Regions from separate parts of the Micromonospora echinospora genome, predicted to be linked through region 2. Evidence: riboswitches for the same ligand, from Rfam matches in the RefSeq annotation. Region 2 holds a riboswitch; the other holds the start of a gene.

What was found. A riboswitch is a leader RNA that binds a small molecule or an ion and turns the genes downstream of it on or off. The one in region 2 is predicted to bind cobalamin.
Region 1: another riboswitch for cobalamin. It lies ahead of GA0070618_RS26330 (prenyltransferase/squalene oxidase repeat-containing protein); the one in region 2 lies ahead of GA0070618_RS28540 (energy-coupling factor ABC transporter permease).

The regions. Positions count from the first base shown of each region.
Region 1 is NZ_LT607413.1:6,123,357-6,130,980, forward strand. Features, by position in the region: gene GA0070618_RS26315 (hypothetical protein) at 1-604, opposite strand, end outside; gene GA0070618_RS26320 (prenyltransferase/squalene oxidase repeat-containing protein) at 634-2,049, opposite strand; gene GA0070618_RS26325 (hypothetical protein) at 2,400-2,885, opposite strand; gene GA0070618_RS26330 (prenyltransferase/squalene oxidase repeat-containing protein) at 2,921-3,964, opposite strand; cobalamin riboswitch at 4,066-4,191, opposite strand; cobalamin riboswitch at 4,311-4,506, shown strand; gene GA0070618_RS26335 (ABC transporter substrate-binding protein) at 4,787-6,376, shown strand; gene GA0070618_RS26340 (ABC transporter permease) at 6,421-7,395, shown strand; gene GA0070618_RS26345 (ABC transporter permease) at 7,392-7,624, shown strand, end outside.
Region 2 is NZ_LT607413.1:6,667,389-6,675,012, reverse strand. Features, by position in the region: gene GA0070618_RS28570 (GNAT family N-acetyltransferase) at 450-944, shown strand; gene GA0070618_RS28565 (hypothetical protein) at 1,014-1,322, opposite strand; gene GA0070618_RS33745 (hypothetical protein) at 1,391-1,684, opposite strand; gene GA0070618_RS28560 (cobalt-precorrin-6A reductase) at 1,878-2,690, opposite strand; gene GA0070618_RS28555 (energy-coupling factor ABC transporter ATP-binding protein) at 2,687-3,508, opposite strand; gene cbiQ (cobalt ECF transporter T component CbiQ) at 3,526-4,272, opposite strand; gene GA0070618_RS28545 (energy-coupling factor ABC transporter substrate-binding protein) at 4,272-4,589, opposite strand; gene GA0070618_RS28540 (energy-coupling factor ABC transporter permease) at 4,586-5,266, opposite strand; cobalamin riboswitch at 5,297-5,466, opposite strand; gene GA0070618_RS28535 (ABC transporter substrate-binding protein) at 5,689-7,272, shown strand; gene GA0070618_RS28530 (ABC transporter permease) at 7,269-7,624, shown strand, end outside.

The sequences.
Region 1 (7,624 bases), 540 kb from region 2:
TGGTCGGCGGAGTGGTGGATGCTGCCGTCGGCACGGACCGCTCGGTGCGGGAGGGGGCGGCGGGTGCCGGTGGGGTCGCTCCGTCGGACGGAGCCGGTGGGGACGGCGACGGTCGGGGCGGTGCCGGACGCGTCGGGGCCACACCGGGGCGGGGCGCATCGTCGGGGCTGCGGTCACGGGAGAACGACCAGCCCTCGAAGCTGCCGGCAGGCGGCCTGCGGTTCAGCACGCCCTTGTCGCTGTAGCGCCAGCTGCCGCCGTTGTCGGCGTGCCAGTAGGACCAGTAGGCGTTGGCTGGCGGCGTGTCCACGCATTTCTCGGTCGCCGCCGACGGCTTGCCCTCGATGCGGCAGATGAAGCCCTCACCCCAGCGCAGGGTGCCGGTGACCTGGAAACCGGCGTTCTTCAGCGCCGCCAGGCCGCTCGCCTGGGCGCCCGGGGCGCAGCGAACCACGGTTCCACCGCCGAGTTCGTTGAAGTCGACCACGACGGTGACCCCGGAGGCGTCCGGGCAGTGCCCGGCGGTGCCGGCGGCCTGGGCCGGGGTGGGCACGACCAGCGCGGCGGCCACGGTCACGCTGACCGCCGCGAGCCGGACCGCCACGGTGGCCGCCACGAGCCGGGCTCCGGCGGTCACGTCGCCCGCCGGCGGGTGAGCACCACCAGGGCCGTTCCGCCGCCGATGAGCAGCAGCGCCACCAGGAGGTACGTGATGACGGAGGCACCCGTGGTGGGCAGGCCGCCGCCGACCGGTGTGGTGCTCGGGGTGGCGGAAGGGGTCGTCGCGGTCGGCGTCGGGGTCGGTGGGGTGGGGCTGTCGGAGTGGCTCGGTGTCAGGGTGGGCGTGGCGGAGCCGGACGGTGACGGTGAACCGCTGGGGGTCGGCGAGGCGGTGATGCTCGGCGAGGGGCTGGGCGAGACGGGTGGGTCGAGGCCGATCCGGCCGAGGGGTACCTGCGCCAGGCCGAGCAGCGCCTGGGCGGTGGCGCGACGCCACTGGTCGCGGTCGTTCTCCCCCAGGCCCGACGTGCGGGCCGCCGTCAGGGTCTCGGCGTTGTAGGCGATCGCGCCGGCGTCGGCGGCGGCAGCCCCGCCGGTCGCCGTGGTCAGTTGCAGCGCGACCAGGGCGGCGGCGGCCCGGGTGGCGGCGGTGTCGCGTCCGGCGGCGGCGAGGGCCTGTGCGGCCAGTCCGGTGCTGTTGGCGTTCGTGCCGCTGGTGGGGCCGGAACCGCCGAACGACCCGTCGGCCTGCTGCTGGGTCTGCAGCCAGTCGGCGCCGCGCCGGGCCGCGCCGGCGGCGCCGGTGGCGCCGTCTTCGGCCGCGGTCAGCAGGGCCTGCACCGCCATGGCGGTCGAGTCGACGTCCAGGGTCGGCGTGGCCTGCGCGTCGCAGGTCGGCTTGTCGTCGGCGTCGGGGTACAGCCGGAAGCCACCCACCGCGCACTGCTGGCGGACGAGGAAGTCCACGGTGTCCTGTGGTAGTTCACCGCTGCGGGCCAGTCCGAGCACGGCGAACGCCTGGTCGAAGGTGTTGCTGGCGTCGGGGCCGCTGGCATCGGTGGTGCGGCTGGTGATGCGGCCCCGCTGGTCGCCACTGTCCGCTCCGGCGACCAGGGCCAGCGTCTCCGCCCGCAGGTCGAAGCCGCCGAAGTCGGTCGGCTCCGCGCCGGCGGCGGTGGCGGCGTAGAGCAGTTTCGCCGTCGCGCCGCCGTCGGTGAAGCCCTCGATGCCCCAGTCGTCGTAGCTGTTGTACGACCGGACGTGGGCCGCGACCTGTTCGGTGGCCGCGCGGCGGGTCGGCTCGGCGACGTCGGCGGCGGTCAGTGCGAGGAGACCGTCGATGGTCAGGCCCCAGTCCTGGCCACCGAACGGGCCGGGCAGGGCGCCGTCGGTGAACTCGCGGGCCAGCCAGGTCGCGGCGTCGCGGGCGGCGTCCGGGTCGGCTGCGGTGGACGGGGCCGCGAGGCTGGGTGCGGTGGCGGCGAGGGCGACGAGCGCGGTCGTCGTGGCGACGCCGAGACCGGGACGTCGGAGCCGGGACAGGGGCATGGTGGGTGCCTTTCGCGGAGCGGTCGGTGAGCTCCGGAGGGCACCTCGGACCCGAAAAACCCGCTCGCGTGCAGCGTGAGCGGGGTGACGGGCCTCGGCGGTGGCCGGACTTCACCCTGTGAACCTCGACAGTGGAAGCCGCTCGTCCCGGGCGGGGCATTCCGGCTCGCGAGGTGGGCCTCGCTCACGGTTGCGGGTCAGCGCCGGCTTCTACCGGCTTCCCCCCACACGGGACGTATGCAGTTGTGGCCCGGATGGACCGGGCGCCGACACGATACCGCCCGAACGTCACGCGACGCTAGACAGTGGTGCCGGCGCCCGGTGCCGCCCGGGTCAGCGCGGCTGGCCGATCACGGGGCGGGGATGCTCGGTGCCGATCCCGATCCGAAGGACCAGCCCTCGACGCTGCCGGGTGCGGGGTTGTAGCTGCTTGCCCCGGAGGTGCTGTAGGACCAGGCGCCGCCGCTCGGGGCGTGCCAGTACGACCAGTACGCCGTGACCGGCGGGGTGTTGACGCACGGGTCCGTCGCGGAGGTCGGCAGGCCGTTGATGCGGCAGACGAAGGCCAGTCCCCAGCGCTGGGTGCCGGTGACGGTGAAGCCGGCGCCCTGCAGGGCGGCCAGTCCGGTCGCCGGGTCGCCGGGTGCGCAGGCGACCTGCACTCCCCCGCCGAGGGCGGTGAAGTCCACCACGACGGTGACGCCGGACGTGCCGGTGCAGGCGGCGGCCTGGGCCGGCCGTGGTGCGGGGTCGGCGGCGGTCAACCCAGCGGCGGCGAGGACTGCGGCCATCAGGCCGACGAGCCAGCCACGACGGGAGGGACGGAAACGGGACATGGATGCTCCTTAAGTCGAGACGGTTGTTCCGGGGTTCAGCGGCAGGGCAGGGTGGGGGCGTCCGGGTCGGCGCCGACGGCGGTGAGCCGTGGGTAGCCGACCCCGGTCAGTCCGAGGACGGCCTGGGTGGTCGCCCGGTTGAGGGTGTCCCGGTCGAGGGTGCCGCCGTCGAAGTCGACCGCGCCCCGGTCGGCGGGCACACCGGCGCAGCCGACCTGGAGTCCGACCAGGAAACTCCGGGCCCTGGCCCAGGCCAGGGGTCGGCCACCGTCGCGCAGCGCCTGGGCGGCCAGCCCGGTGCTGTTGGCGTTCGCGGTGCCGGCCGCGTTGGTGAAGCCTCCGTCGGTGCGCTGCACGGAGACCAGCCAGTTGAGTCCGGCGGTGGCGTCGGCCGGTCGGCCGGCGGCCCGCAGCGCCTGCACCGCCAGGGCGGTGGCGTCCACGTCGGGGACGCAGGTCGGTTGGGCGGGCAGCACCGGGTAGCCGCCGTCGGGGCAGCGGGTGCCGGCGAGCCACTCGCCTGCGGTGGGTGGGACGCCGGTGGCGGTCCGGGCCAGCGCGAGGATCGCCAAGGACTGACTGAAGGCGTTGCTGTAGTCGCCGTACGCGGACCGGTCGGTGAACCGGCCGTCCGGTGCCTGGAGTGACCGCAGGCGGGTGACCAGGTCGAGTCCGCCCACGGCGGTCGGGTCGCCGCCCCGCACCTGCACGGCGAGGGTGAGCTTGGCGGTCGCGCCCGCGTACGCCTCGGTGGTGCCGTCGCCGAGGTAGCCGTCGCGGATGTCGGGGCGGGTGACCCAGGCCAGCGCCCGGGCGGCCGGGTCGTCGGCGACGCCGGCCGCGGCGAAGGCGAACACCGCGTCCAGGGTCAGTCCGGGGTCGGGGTAGGCGACGCCGTCGAAGACGACCTCGAAGCGTTCCCCGTCGACGAGCTGCCGGGCCAGCCAGCCGGCTGCGGCGTCGGGCCGGTTCGCCACGGCCTGCGCGGGTGCGGTGAGTGTGGGTGTGACGAGCGTGAGGGCGGTGAGGACACCGCAGAGGAGGGTGAGCAGGCGGTGCCGGCTCAGGCGGACGACCATCGTCACGCGCCTTTCCGGCCCGGTGGTCGTCAGATCCCGGTCGGTTACCGAACGTGGGCAGCCTGCGGGACTCCGACCCGTGGGCCACGACGGGTTGAGGAGCGGGATTCGCGGACACGGCGGGTATTCGGGCTCGCCGCCAGGGTTCATCCCCTGGACGGCCTACCGTTGCGGGCCAGCGCCGGAATTCGACCGGACTTCCCCCACGCGTGTTCACGTCTGGAGTTGTGGCCACAGTGTCGGCCCCGCCACGGTGACTGTCAATGCCAGCGGTCCTGGCCGTCGGCACGGTTCCTCCCTGGTGGGCTTCACCGATCCCGGAGGAGTGGCGTAGGACACAGTGCAGAGTCCTATGTGGTTCGGTGGATGCCCTTGCTAGGGTCGGCCCGCGATGTGTGAGGGAAGCCGGTGTGAGCCCGGCACGGTCCTCGCCACTGTGACCGGGTAGTAGATCCCCTCGTGGGCCACTGGGCGTAAGCCTGGGAAGGCCGGGGTGAGCATTGACCCGGGAGTCAGGATACCTCCACCCGCACGCCATCGATGTTGATCTACGAAGGATGGATCAGATGCACATGTCCTCGTCCGGTGCTCGCGCGTCGACCGCCGCCTGCTGGTCGCGCCCCGAACGACGCTCCCGTAGGAGCTGGCACCGAAGCCGCTGACCTGTCGTCACCGTGGTCTGTGATGACCGCTGTGGGACGCGCGTCGCGCGCAGCGTGGTGCTCGCCGGCGTGACCCGTTCTGGTCCACGATTTTTTTCCGGCCAGTCCCTGCCGGAGAGCGCCGTGGTTCCGTCTTCCACCCGAGCAAGGAGCCTGTGCCGTGAACAGACGTAGCGATCGCGTGGCCGGGGCCGCCGACCGACGCGCGTTGCTCAAGGGTGTGATGTCCGGCGCCGTGCTGCTGGGCGTGCCCGGATGGGCCGGATGCGGGACGCAGGAGCCGACGGCAGCGCAGGGCGGGGTGCCGCGCCGTGGCGGGAATCTGCGGGTCGTCACCTCGGGGGCAAGCACCACCGACGATGTGCTCGACCCGCATCTGGCCGGCTCGTGGGGCGGCGGAGCGGTGGCGAAGAACATCTTCGACAAGCTCGTCGCCTACGACAACGACCTGACTCTGCGTCCACGGTTGGCCGAGCGCCTGGAGCCGAACGCCGACGGCACGGTCTGGCGGATCGTCCTGCGTAAGGGCGTGGTCTGGCACGACGGCAAGCCGCTGACCGCCGACGACGTCCTGTGGAGTGTCAAGCGGATCATCGACCCGGCGAACAAGCTGCCGGCCGCCGCCGACCTCGCCATGGTCGACCTCGCCGGATCACGACGGGTCGACGACCTGACGGTCGAGTTGCGCATGAAGCACCCGATGGCCGACCTCGGGGCGCTGCTGGCCGGCTGGTACGTCTACGTGATCCAGAACGGCACCACCAGCTTCGACAAGGCCCACCCGCCCGTCGGCACCGGTCCGTTCCGGTTCGACAGCTGGACGCCGGGCGAGCGCACCCGCCTGGTGCGCAACGAGCGCTACTGGGAGCCGGCAAAGCCCTACGTGGACAGCGTGGAGATCCTCCTCGCGTCGGACGCTGACGCCCGGCTCAACGTGTTCCTCTCCGGGCGGGCCGACATCGTGCACCAGTTGTCCCATGTGCAGGCCAAGGCCCAGCAGGGCAACCGGCAACTCGGCATTCGCCAGTCCCCGGTCGGGACCATGCACGCGTTCAACATGCTCATCGACCGTGAACCGTTCGACGACCCCAGGGTGCGCGAGGCGTTGAAGCTGACGGTGGATCGCCAGGCCATCGTCGACGCGGTGTTGTTCGGCTACGGCGAGGTCGGCAACGACCTGTACGGCAAGGGCGCGCCGAACTACGCCGACGCGATCCCGCAGCGGCCCCACGACCCCCAACGGGCGCGGGCGCTGCTGCGCGAGGCCGGCAGGGAGAACCTGAAGGTCACCCTGCACACCGCCGACGTCACGCCCGGGTACGTGCAGGCGGCGCTGCTCTACGCCGAGCAGGCCAAGCAGGCGGGCATCACCATCGAGGTGGTGAAGTCGGAGCGGTCGTCGTACTGGACCGACGTGTATCTCAAGCAGCCCTTCACCCAGACCAGCTGGGGTAGCTACGCTCTGGAGTGGTTCTACGGCCAGGCGGTCGTGTCCGATGCGCTCAGTAACGAGACCGCCTGGAAGCGCCCCGCCTGGGACGCGAAGTTCGCCGTCGCCCGGGGCACCATCGACCCGGCGCTGCGCCGGGAGCGGTACCGGGAACTGCAACAGGAACTGTGGGCCGACGGTGGATACATCATCCACTCCTACGCCAGATGGCTCGACGGGGTGAGCCCTCGGGTGCGGGGTTTCACGGAGGCCACCGTCGCCAGCGACGACTGGTGCAACTACGCCGACGTGTGGCTGTGAAGGTCGGCCCCGGGCCCCGGTTGCCGTGGTGGGACCGTTTTCCGTTGGGCCGCTACCTCGCCGGACGCCTGTTGAGTGCCATCGTGGTGGTCGTCGCCGCCTCGGTGGTGATCTTCGGGGCGATGCAGCTGCTGCCCGGCGACGCCGTCGACGTCCTCCTCGCCAAGGGTGCCGGCTCCGGCGGTGGCACCGCCGCGCAGAAGGCGGCCCTGCGCGCCGAGCTCGGTCTCGACCGGCCCCTGCCCGAGCGGTACCTGGACTGGATCGGCGGTGTCCTGCGAGGTGACCTCGGCCGATCCGTGTTCTCCGGCCGGCCGGTCACCGAGATCGTCGCCGGTCGGCTCCGCAACACCCTGACCCTGGCTGCGGTGGCGACCGCGGTCCTCGTCCCGGTCGCGGTCGGCCTCGGCGCCTGGGCCGGTGCCCGTGCCGGTCGCGCCCGCGACCGGGCTGTCACCGTCGCCGCCGTCGTCGTCGGCGCGCTACCCGAGTTCGTCACCGCCACCCTGCTGATCGCGGTCTTCGCCTACGCCTGGCCGGTACTGCCGGCCGTGTCCATGCTCGACCCCGACGCCAGTCCGCTGTCCGCTCCCGAGGTCCTCGTGCTACCGGTCCTCACGCTGGTCGCGGTGATGGCCCCCCAGACGATCCGGATGGTCCGGGCGCAGGTGGCCGAGGCGATGGCCTCGGACTACGTGAGGATGGCGCGGCTGCACGGCGTGTCCGAACGGCGCATCGTCACCCACCACGCCCTACGGAACGCCCTCGCACCGGCGGCACCGCTCCTCGCGGGCAGCATCACCTGGCTGGTCGGCGGCATCGTCGTGGTCGAGACCGTCTTCAACTATCCCGGCATCTCGGCCGACCTGGTCCACGCGATCGGACACCGCGACCTGCCCTACGTACAGTCCGTGACCCTGCTCTTCGCCGCCACCACCGTCGTCGGCTACCTGCTGGCCGACCTGACAGTCCTGGCGCTGGTGCCGAAACTGCGCACGCAGCCCAGGCAGGGCCGATGACCACCCGTCCTGCCCGCATCCGGCGACGGACCGGGGGTGGCGTCATCGCGGGGGCGGCCGTGGTGGTCCTCGTGGTCGCGCTGGCCGGGCCGTGGTTCGCGCCGCACACCGCCACCGAGGTCGTCGGCCTGCCGTTCACTCCGCCCCGGTCCGGACACCCGCTCGGCACCGACTACCTGGGCAGCGACGTGCTCAGTCGCCTCCTGCACGGCGGGCGCACGGTCGTCGC
Region 2 (7,624 bases):
CCGTGTCATCTGATCACGGGTTACGACGTCGTGGGGAAGTAGCGGCGGTTGGTGATCAGGGGCTACACGGGAGGTCCAGGGGATCCCCGTAGTACATCTCAGAGGGGTCGGCGATACCGGGCAGGTCGACATCAGTGACGGCCCTCCAGCCGACGTCCGTGCTGCTGGAGCAGTTCATTCTCGCCGTGGCTCGGTTGCCTGAACCGCCTCCTGCGGCGTAGTCGCCCGAGCCTGAGGCAACGGTGACCCATCGGCATCCGAAGGGATCGCACCAGAACGCCTGCAAGTAGACGTCCACGTTCGCCTTGCCCGGAGACAGGCACCGTCCGGGTGGCACCACGCCGGGCTCCGCGCTACCCACCGGCGTCGGGCTCCAGTGACGCGTGCCGGGACACCCCGTCGCCCGGATACGGGTTGCCTGCTCGCCGCGTCTGCGGAACCCTCTCCGCATGGTCGATACCCGTGTGCTCGGCGTGGGCGATTGGCGGCTGTGGCGGGAGCTGCGGCTCGCGGCGCTGGCGGAGGCCGGGTACGCCTTCGGCGCTCAACTGGCGGACTGGCAGGGCGACGGCGACCGTCAGGAACGCTGGCGCGGGCGACTGGCCATCCCCGGCTCGTACAACGTTGTGGCCGTGCTCGACGGGCGACCCGCCGGGATGGCCAGCGGGGTGCCGACCGGCCACGACGGGATCGTCGAGCTGATCTCGATGTACGTGGCGCCTGCGGGACGTGGCCGAGGCGTGGGCGACCACCTCGTGCGGGCGGTCGAGCAGTGGGCCCGGCTGGTGGGCGCGCGGACGCTGCGGCTGGCCGTGGTGGAGGGCAACGAGCACGCCTGGGCCCTCTACCAGCGGCACGGCTTCCGTAACACGGGTGAACTCGGTGACCTCATGCCCGACGGCGTGCGCCGTGAGCACGTCATGACCAAGAGCCTTGTGGGTTAGCGGTGGGCCACCGGTCGAAGGACTCCGACCGGAGGTCACCCGGTCGGTAAGCAGCGAACCGCTGTCGGGTCAGACGAGCCGGAGGATCTCTACGAGTTGGGAGAAGGTCGGGGCGACGGCCCGCCAGGAGCATTGCTTCGGGTCGGTCCAGAAGTCGCTGACGACGACCCGGGGATCGGCGGGGTCGGTGCGATAGTCGAGGGCCATCGCGACGTCATCACCGGGGATGCGGTCGACCGCGATGAAGACTGCCTGCTCCGCGTCGAGCCAGGGCAGCTCGACGCCGACGGTGGAGATGCTGCCCCGGGTTTGCCGGAACAGGTGCGAGGGAGGCGGGTCGTCGGCGAGTTCGGTGAGCGTTCTGCTCTCGCGGCGCATCGAATCGACGTTGGCGAGAAAGGCCAGGGGGAGACTCGAACCAGGGCGTGAGATCACGTAGAACGTCGTCACCGGGGCGCGTGGCGCCACTCGTCCCGGCGCACGCGGAACTCGGCCTTGGCCTGGTCCATGGCGTCCTCCAGCGAGTCGTGGAGAGTGTCGGTCATCTCCTCGCCGGTGGCATCGCAGTAGAAGAGGTACACCCGTGGCTCGTCGCCGGCGTACTGCACCAGGCGCAGCGACACCGGCGGAGGGACCTCGACCCTGGGCCCGCCCGGGTGGCCGTAGTAGTGACGGGTGAATCCTGTCGGACGGTGTCGCTCCGTCAACCGTATCTCGGCCACCGTCCTCTCTCCCGACATGATCAGGATGCTAGTCCAGCACTGGCCGAACCCGAGTCGAACTTCGGGTGCCAGCGCCGGGGATCCGCCGTGCCCGGCCTGCCGTGTCTGCCAACGGTGGCCGGGAACACCTGGCCGCTGTACCAGGTGGCGCGGTGACCGACGAGGATGTCGTAGCCGTCGGCCCGGATCCACTCGGCGGGGCAGTCCCCCATCACCCCGCCGGCAGGTGCCGGTCCAGCCAGCGCACCGCGTCGTCGACCGTGGTGACCGTCGCGGGCGGGCGGGCCGGTGCCGGCCGGTCGATCATCAGCACCGGCAGGCCGAGCCGACGGGCGGCGGTCAGCTTCGCCTCGGTGAGCGCACCGCCGCTGTCCTTGGTGACCACTACGTCGATGCGGTGCTCGCGGATCAGATCGGTCTCCCCGTCCACGGTGTAGGGGCCTCGACTGCGCAGCAGCCGTACGTGCGCCGGCACCGGCTCGTCCGGGGCGTCCACCACCCGGGCGAGGAACCACAGGTCCGCCAGGGGAGCGAACGCGGCCAGGCTCTGCCGGCCGGTGGTCAGCAGCACCCGCCGCCCCAGCGCCGGCAACGCGGCCACCGCGCCGGGCAGGTCGGGCACCCGGTGCCAGCGGTCGCCCGGCTGCGCCGTCCAGCCCGGACGCTCCAGGCGCAGGTGTGGCACGCCCGCCGTGGCGGCGGCCTCGATGCCGGAGACCCGCATCCGCGCCGCGTACGGGTGGGTGGCGTCGACCACCGCGTCGATCCGGTGCTCGTCCAGCCAGGCGGCCAGGCCGGCCGCGCCGCCGAAACCACCGATGCGCACCTCACCGACCGGCAGCCGGGGCTCGGCCACCCGTCCGGCCAGCGAGGAGGCGACCGCGACGTCCGGCCGGGCGGTGACCGCCGCCGCGAGGGCGCGGGCCTCGGCCGTCCCGCCGAGGATCAGCAGCCGCCATCTCGGGACGCGGCGCGCTTCACGGCGGTCGGTACCCGTCGGTCCGGGATTGTCGTCGACGGTCATACGGCCCCTTCTTCGGTGGTCGCCAGCAGGGCCGCCAGTTCGGCGGCGGAGCGGGGGCGGGCCCCGGACAGGTGGGGCAACCGGTCGATCAGCCGGTGCACCAGGGGCGCCCAGGCGGGGGTCAGCCGCGCCGCCGCGAGCAGCTCCGGGTCGGCCAGCGCCTCGGTGGTCGGCACCCGGCGCACGCCGCCGCCGGCCACGACCACCACCTCGTCCGCCCACCGGAACGCGAGGTCGACGTCGTGGGTGGAGACCAGGATGGTGGTCCCGGCGGCGTGCAGGTCGTCGAGGGTGCGCAGCAGCGCCTCCACGCCCGCCGGGTCGAGTCCGGCGGTCGGCTCGTCGAGGATCAGCAGCTCCGGTCGGAGCGCCACCGCTCCGGCGATGGCGACCCGCTTGCGTTGGCCGTACGACAGCAGGTGGGTGGGGCGGTCGGCCAGCGCGGTGACCTGCAACGCGGCCAGCGCCTCGTCGCAGCGCTGTCGCACCTGCCTCGGATCGAGGCCGAGGTTCATCGGCCCGAACGAGACGTCTTGGCGGACGTTGGCGGAGAACAACTGGTCGTCCGGGTCCTGGAGCACCAGCTGCACCCGCTGCCGCAGCTCCAGCAGGCCCGACCGGGTGCGTCGCACCGGCGTGCCGGCCACCTCGATCCGCCCGGCGTCCGGGGCGAGCGCGCCGACCGCGAGTCGGAACAGGGTGGTCTTCCCGCCGCCGTTGGGCCCCACCACGGCCAGCCGCTGACCGGGCAGGACGGCCAGGTCGACGCCGGTGAGCACGGGTTGGCGGGGCTGGTAGGCGAAGTCCACGCCGGACATCCGCAGCAGTGGTCCGGTCACCGCCACAGCCCACCGGAAACGGCCGTCAGGGCCACGATCGACGCCAACAGCGCGACGGACGCGACCACGAAGGCCGGGGAGAGCCGCCGGACCTCCACCTGTACCGCCAGTGACCCGGTGTAGCCGCGTACTGCCAGTCCCTCCTCCAGGCGGCGGGCCCGGGTGAAGGCCCGGACGAAGATCGCCCCCGCCTGCCCGGCCAGGGACCGGTGCGCCGTGCGCCAGGTCCGGTAGCCCAGCCGCGCCGCCTGCGCCTCGCGTACCGCGCGCACGCTGTCGACCAGCAGGAACAGCATCCGGTACGTCAGCGCGGCGACCTCGGTCACCGCCGCCGGGACCCCGAGCCGGACCAGCCTCGGCAGGACGTCGGACAGGGGGGTGGTGGCGCTGAACAGCAGCAGGCACAGCAGGGCCGCCGCCGCGCGGCCGGTCGTCGTGGCCGCCGTCCCGACCCCGGCCGGGTTCCAGCCCAGCCGGGTCGGGGAGTGCACGGAGACCAGCAGCGGCACCGCGGAGGTGGCAATGAACAGCGCCGGCACCCGGGCCGCCCGCAGCAGCACCGGCACCGGAACCCGGGCCGGACCGACCAGCAGCAGCGCGGCGGCGGTGCCCGCCAACGCGGCGCCCGGCCACGTCGGCAGGGCCACCGCGCACCCCAGCAGGCCCAGCGCCAGCAGTGCCTTCTCGCCCGGGTGCCGTACCCGCCAGGGACCGGTGTGCGCGGCGACGTCGAGGGCGAACACTAGCCGTTGGCGGCGTCGGCGTCGCGCAGCCGCTGTCGGGTGCGGGCGACCCCGAAGTAGTAGCCGAGGAACCCGGCGCCCACCGCCGCCTGGAGGGCGAACAGGCCCGACTCGATTTCACCGGAGGGCGGCTCGTAGATGGAGGAGAACCACGGTTCGTAGTCCGGGTGGTCGGCGACGATCCTCTCCTCGGCCTGGGCGTCCGCCCCGGTGAACGGCTCCTCGGCCGAACCGCCGAGCCCGAGCACCAGCGGGGCCACCGCCAGCGCGACCACCGCCAGCAGCAGGAGCAGGTTGACCCGTCCGAAGCGCTTCACGCCGCTACCTCCTGGGGCTTGCGCAGCACGCCGAGGCGCCGCAGCTCGTCTCCGCTGACCCGGGTGAGCAGCCGCACCACCAGCACCGACAGCAGCCCCTCGCTGATCGCCAGGGGGATCTGGGTGACGGCGAAGATCCCACCGAACTTGACCACCGCGCCGAGGAAGCCGGACGTCGGGTCGGGGAACGCCAGCGCGAGCTGCACGCTGGTGACGCAGTACGTCGCCAGCCCGCCCAGCGCGGCGGCCAGGAACACCGCCACGTCCAGGCTGCCACCCAGGCGGCGGGCCAGCAGGTAGACGCCGTACGCCACCCACGGGCCGACGATCGCCATCGAGAAGATGTTCGCGCCCAGTGTGCTCAGCCCGCCGTGGGCCAGCAGGACCGCCTGGAACAGCAGCACGATGCCGCCGAGGACGCTCATCACCGGTGGTCGGAACAGCACCGCGCCGAGGCCGGTGCCGGTGGGGTGGGAACAGGACCCGGTCACCGACGGGATCTTCAGGGCCGAGAGCGCGAAGGTGAAGGCACCCGCCGCTCCCAGCAACAACTTGGACTCCGGGTCCTGCCGGACCTGCCGGACGAGAGCCCGGCTGCCGTGGACGACAAAGGGTGCGGACACCGCGAACCATGCCGCTGCCTGCACCGGGGGTAGGTACCCCTCGGCGATGTGCATCGAAGACCTTCCTCTCCAGCACCTCGTGGACGAGATCACACCGTCAAGGCCGGTCTCCTGGCTCCCGGATCGACGCTTCCTCCGGCCTTCCCAGGCCGTCGGCCTAGTGGCGCAAGTCGGAGGTCACTCCCCGGTCACAGTGGCGAGGGCCGCGCCGGTCTTCCACCGGCTTCCCGAGCACCTTGACGGCGAGAGGCTATCGACCGGCGACCGGCGGGGGCAAGAGCGGTGATCCACCTGCGGCTGACAGCCGGGTCCCCGGTGGCCGGCGGCGGTGCCCGAGGCGCAGGTCAAGCAGGGGGCACCGGTTGTGATGATCACCCCTCGGGCCGCTATTGCAACCTCTTGGCAACTACGCAAGGATTGCCCTGCGGTCCGCCTGTGACCGCGCCTTCGTCGTCGACCAAGGAAAGAGGAACCCCGTGCGGTCTGCGCGGATGGTGGCGCTTCTCGCCGCCGGTGTGGTCGCCCTGGCCGCCTGCTCGTCCCCGGCGGACACCCCAGGCGGCGACGGCGGCGACCGGCTCGTGGTGGCGACGGCGGGCGAGCCGGACACGCTCAACCCGGTGCTGAACTACGGCGTCGACGGCGGCTCGCTGATCTTCGACGGCCTGGTCGCCCGCGACGACCGTAACCAGCTCGTGCCGGCCCTGGCCCGTGAGCTGCCGACCGTGTCGGCCGACGGGCGGACGGTCACGGCGAAGCTCCGTGACGGGGTGGTCTTCCACGACGGCACCCCGTTGACCGCGCAGGACGTGGTCTTCACCTACCAGGCGGTGCTGGACCCGAAGGTCGACTCGACGCTCCGGTCCGACCTGGACATGCTCGCCTCCGTCGCCGCACCCGACCCGTCGACCGTGGTCTTCACCCTCGAGTACGCCTACGCGCCGTTCCTCCAGCGCCTCGCGCTGGGCATCGTGCCGGCGAAGGCCCTCGCCGGACAGGACGTCAACAAGGCCGCCTTCAACCGCAAACCGGTGGGCACCGGCCCGTACCGGGTGACCTCCTGGACGCCGGGCGACCGGTTGGTGCTCGCCGCCAACGAGCGGTACTGGGGCGGCAAGCCGGCCAACTCCGGCGTGGTGGTGGCGTTCGTCCCGGACGACAACGTCCGCGCCCAGCGGATGCGGGCCGGCGAGTTTGACGCCGCCGAGCTGGCCCCGAAACTGGCGTCCGGGTTCGATGGGCGGTCCGGCTACCGGGTGCAGCGGGTGCCCACCGCCGACTACCGGGGCGTGATGCTGCCGATGGGCGGGCCGGTCACCGGGGACCCGGCCGTGCGGAAGGCGCTGAACGCGGCGGTGGACCGGTCAGCGATGGTGGCCGGCGTGCTCGGCGGGGCGGGGGAACCGGCGTTCGGGCCGATCCCGCCGACGTCGGAGTTCGTCGAGCCGTCCATCGTCGGCAAGCCGGCCGCCGACCCGGCCGCCGCCACCGCCGTCCTGGACGCGGCCGGTTGGAAGCCGGGCCCGGACGGCGTCCGGGTCAAGGACGGCCGCCAGGCCGCGTTCTCCCTCATGTACCCGGCCACCGACAGCCTGCGCAAGGAACTCGCCCTGGCGGTCACCGCCGACGCGCGGAAGGTCGGCATCAAGATCACTCCCGAGGGGCTGACCTGGGACGCGATCACCCCCCGGATGAAGACCGACGGGCTGGTCATGGGCTTCGGCACGCCGTACGACCCGGACTTCGTCTCGTTCAAGCTGTTCACGTCGACCTTCGCTGGCCAGGGCTTCTTCAACCCCGGCTCGTACCGTTCCGCCGTGGTCGACCAGGCGCTACGGGAGGCCCGGTCCAACGCCGACCCGGCCGCCCGCAAGGCCGCGTACGCGACGTTCCAGAAGCAGCTCGCCACCGACGTGCCCTGGGTCTTCCTCACCTACCTCCAGCACACCTACGTGGTCTCCGACGCCGTCCAGGGCGTCGCCCCGCGGGTCGAGCCGCACGAGCACGACGTGGCCAACAGCCTCTGGTGGAACATCCACACCTGGGCGAAGACACCGTGACCCCGCCGGTTGCGGTGAAGACCCCCGCCGGCCGGCGTCCCCGCCGGCTGGCCGGGGCCGGCGCGGTCGTCCGCCGCCGGTTGCTGGTCGCGGTGCCGATCCTGGCGGCCACCAGCGTCGGCATGTTCGCCCTCGGCGCGGCCTCGCCGATCGACCCCGCGCAGCAGTACGCCGGGGCCGCCGCGTTCACCACCAGCGAGGAGAACCTCGCCCAGATCCGGGCCAACTGGGGCGTCGACGACCCGCTGCCGGTGCAGTACGCCCGCTGGGTGGGCAACCTGCTCCAGGGCGACCTCGGCTGGTCGACCAGCCGGCACGAGCCGGTCGCCTCGGTGCTCGCGGCCCGCGCCGG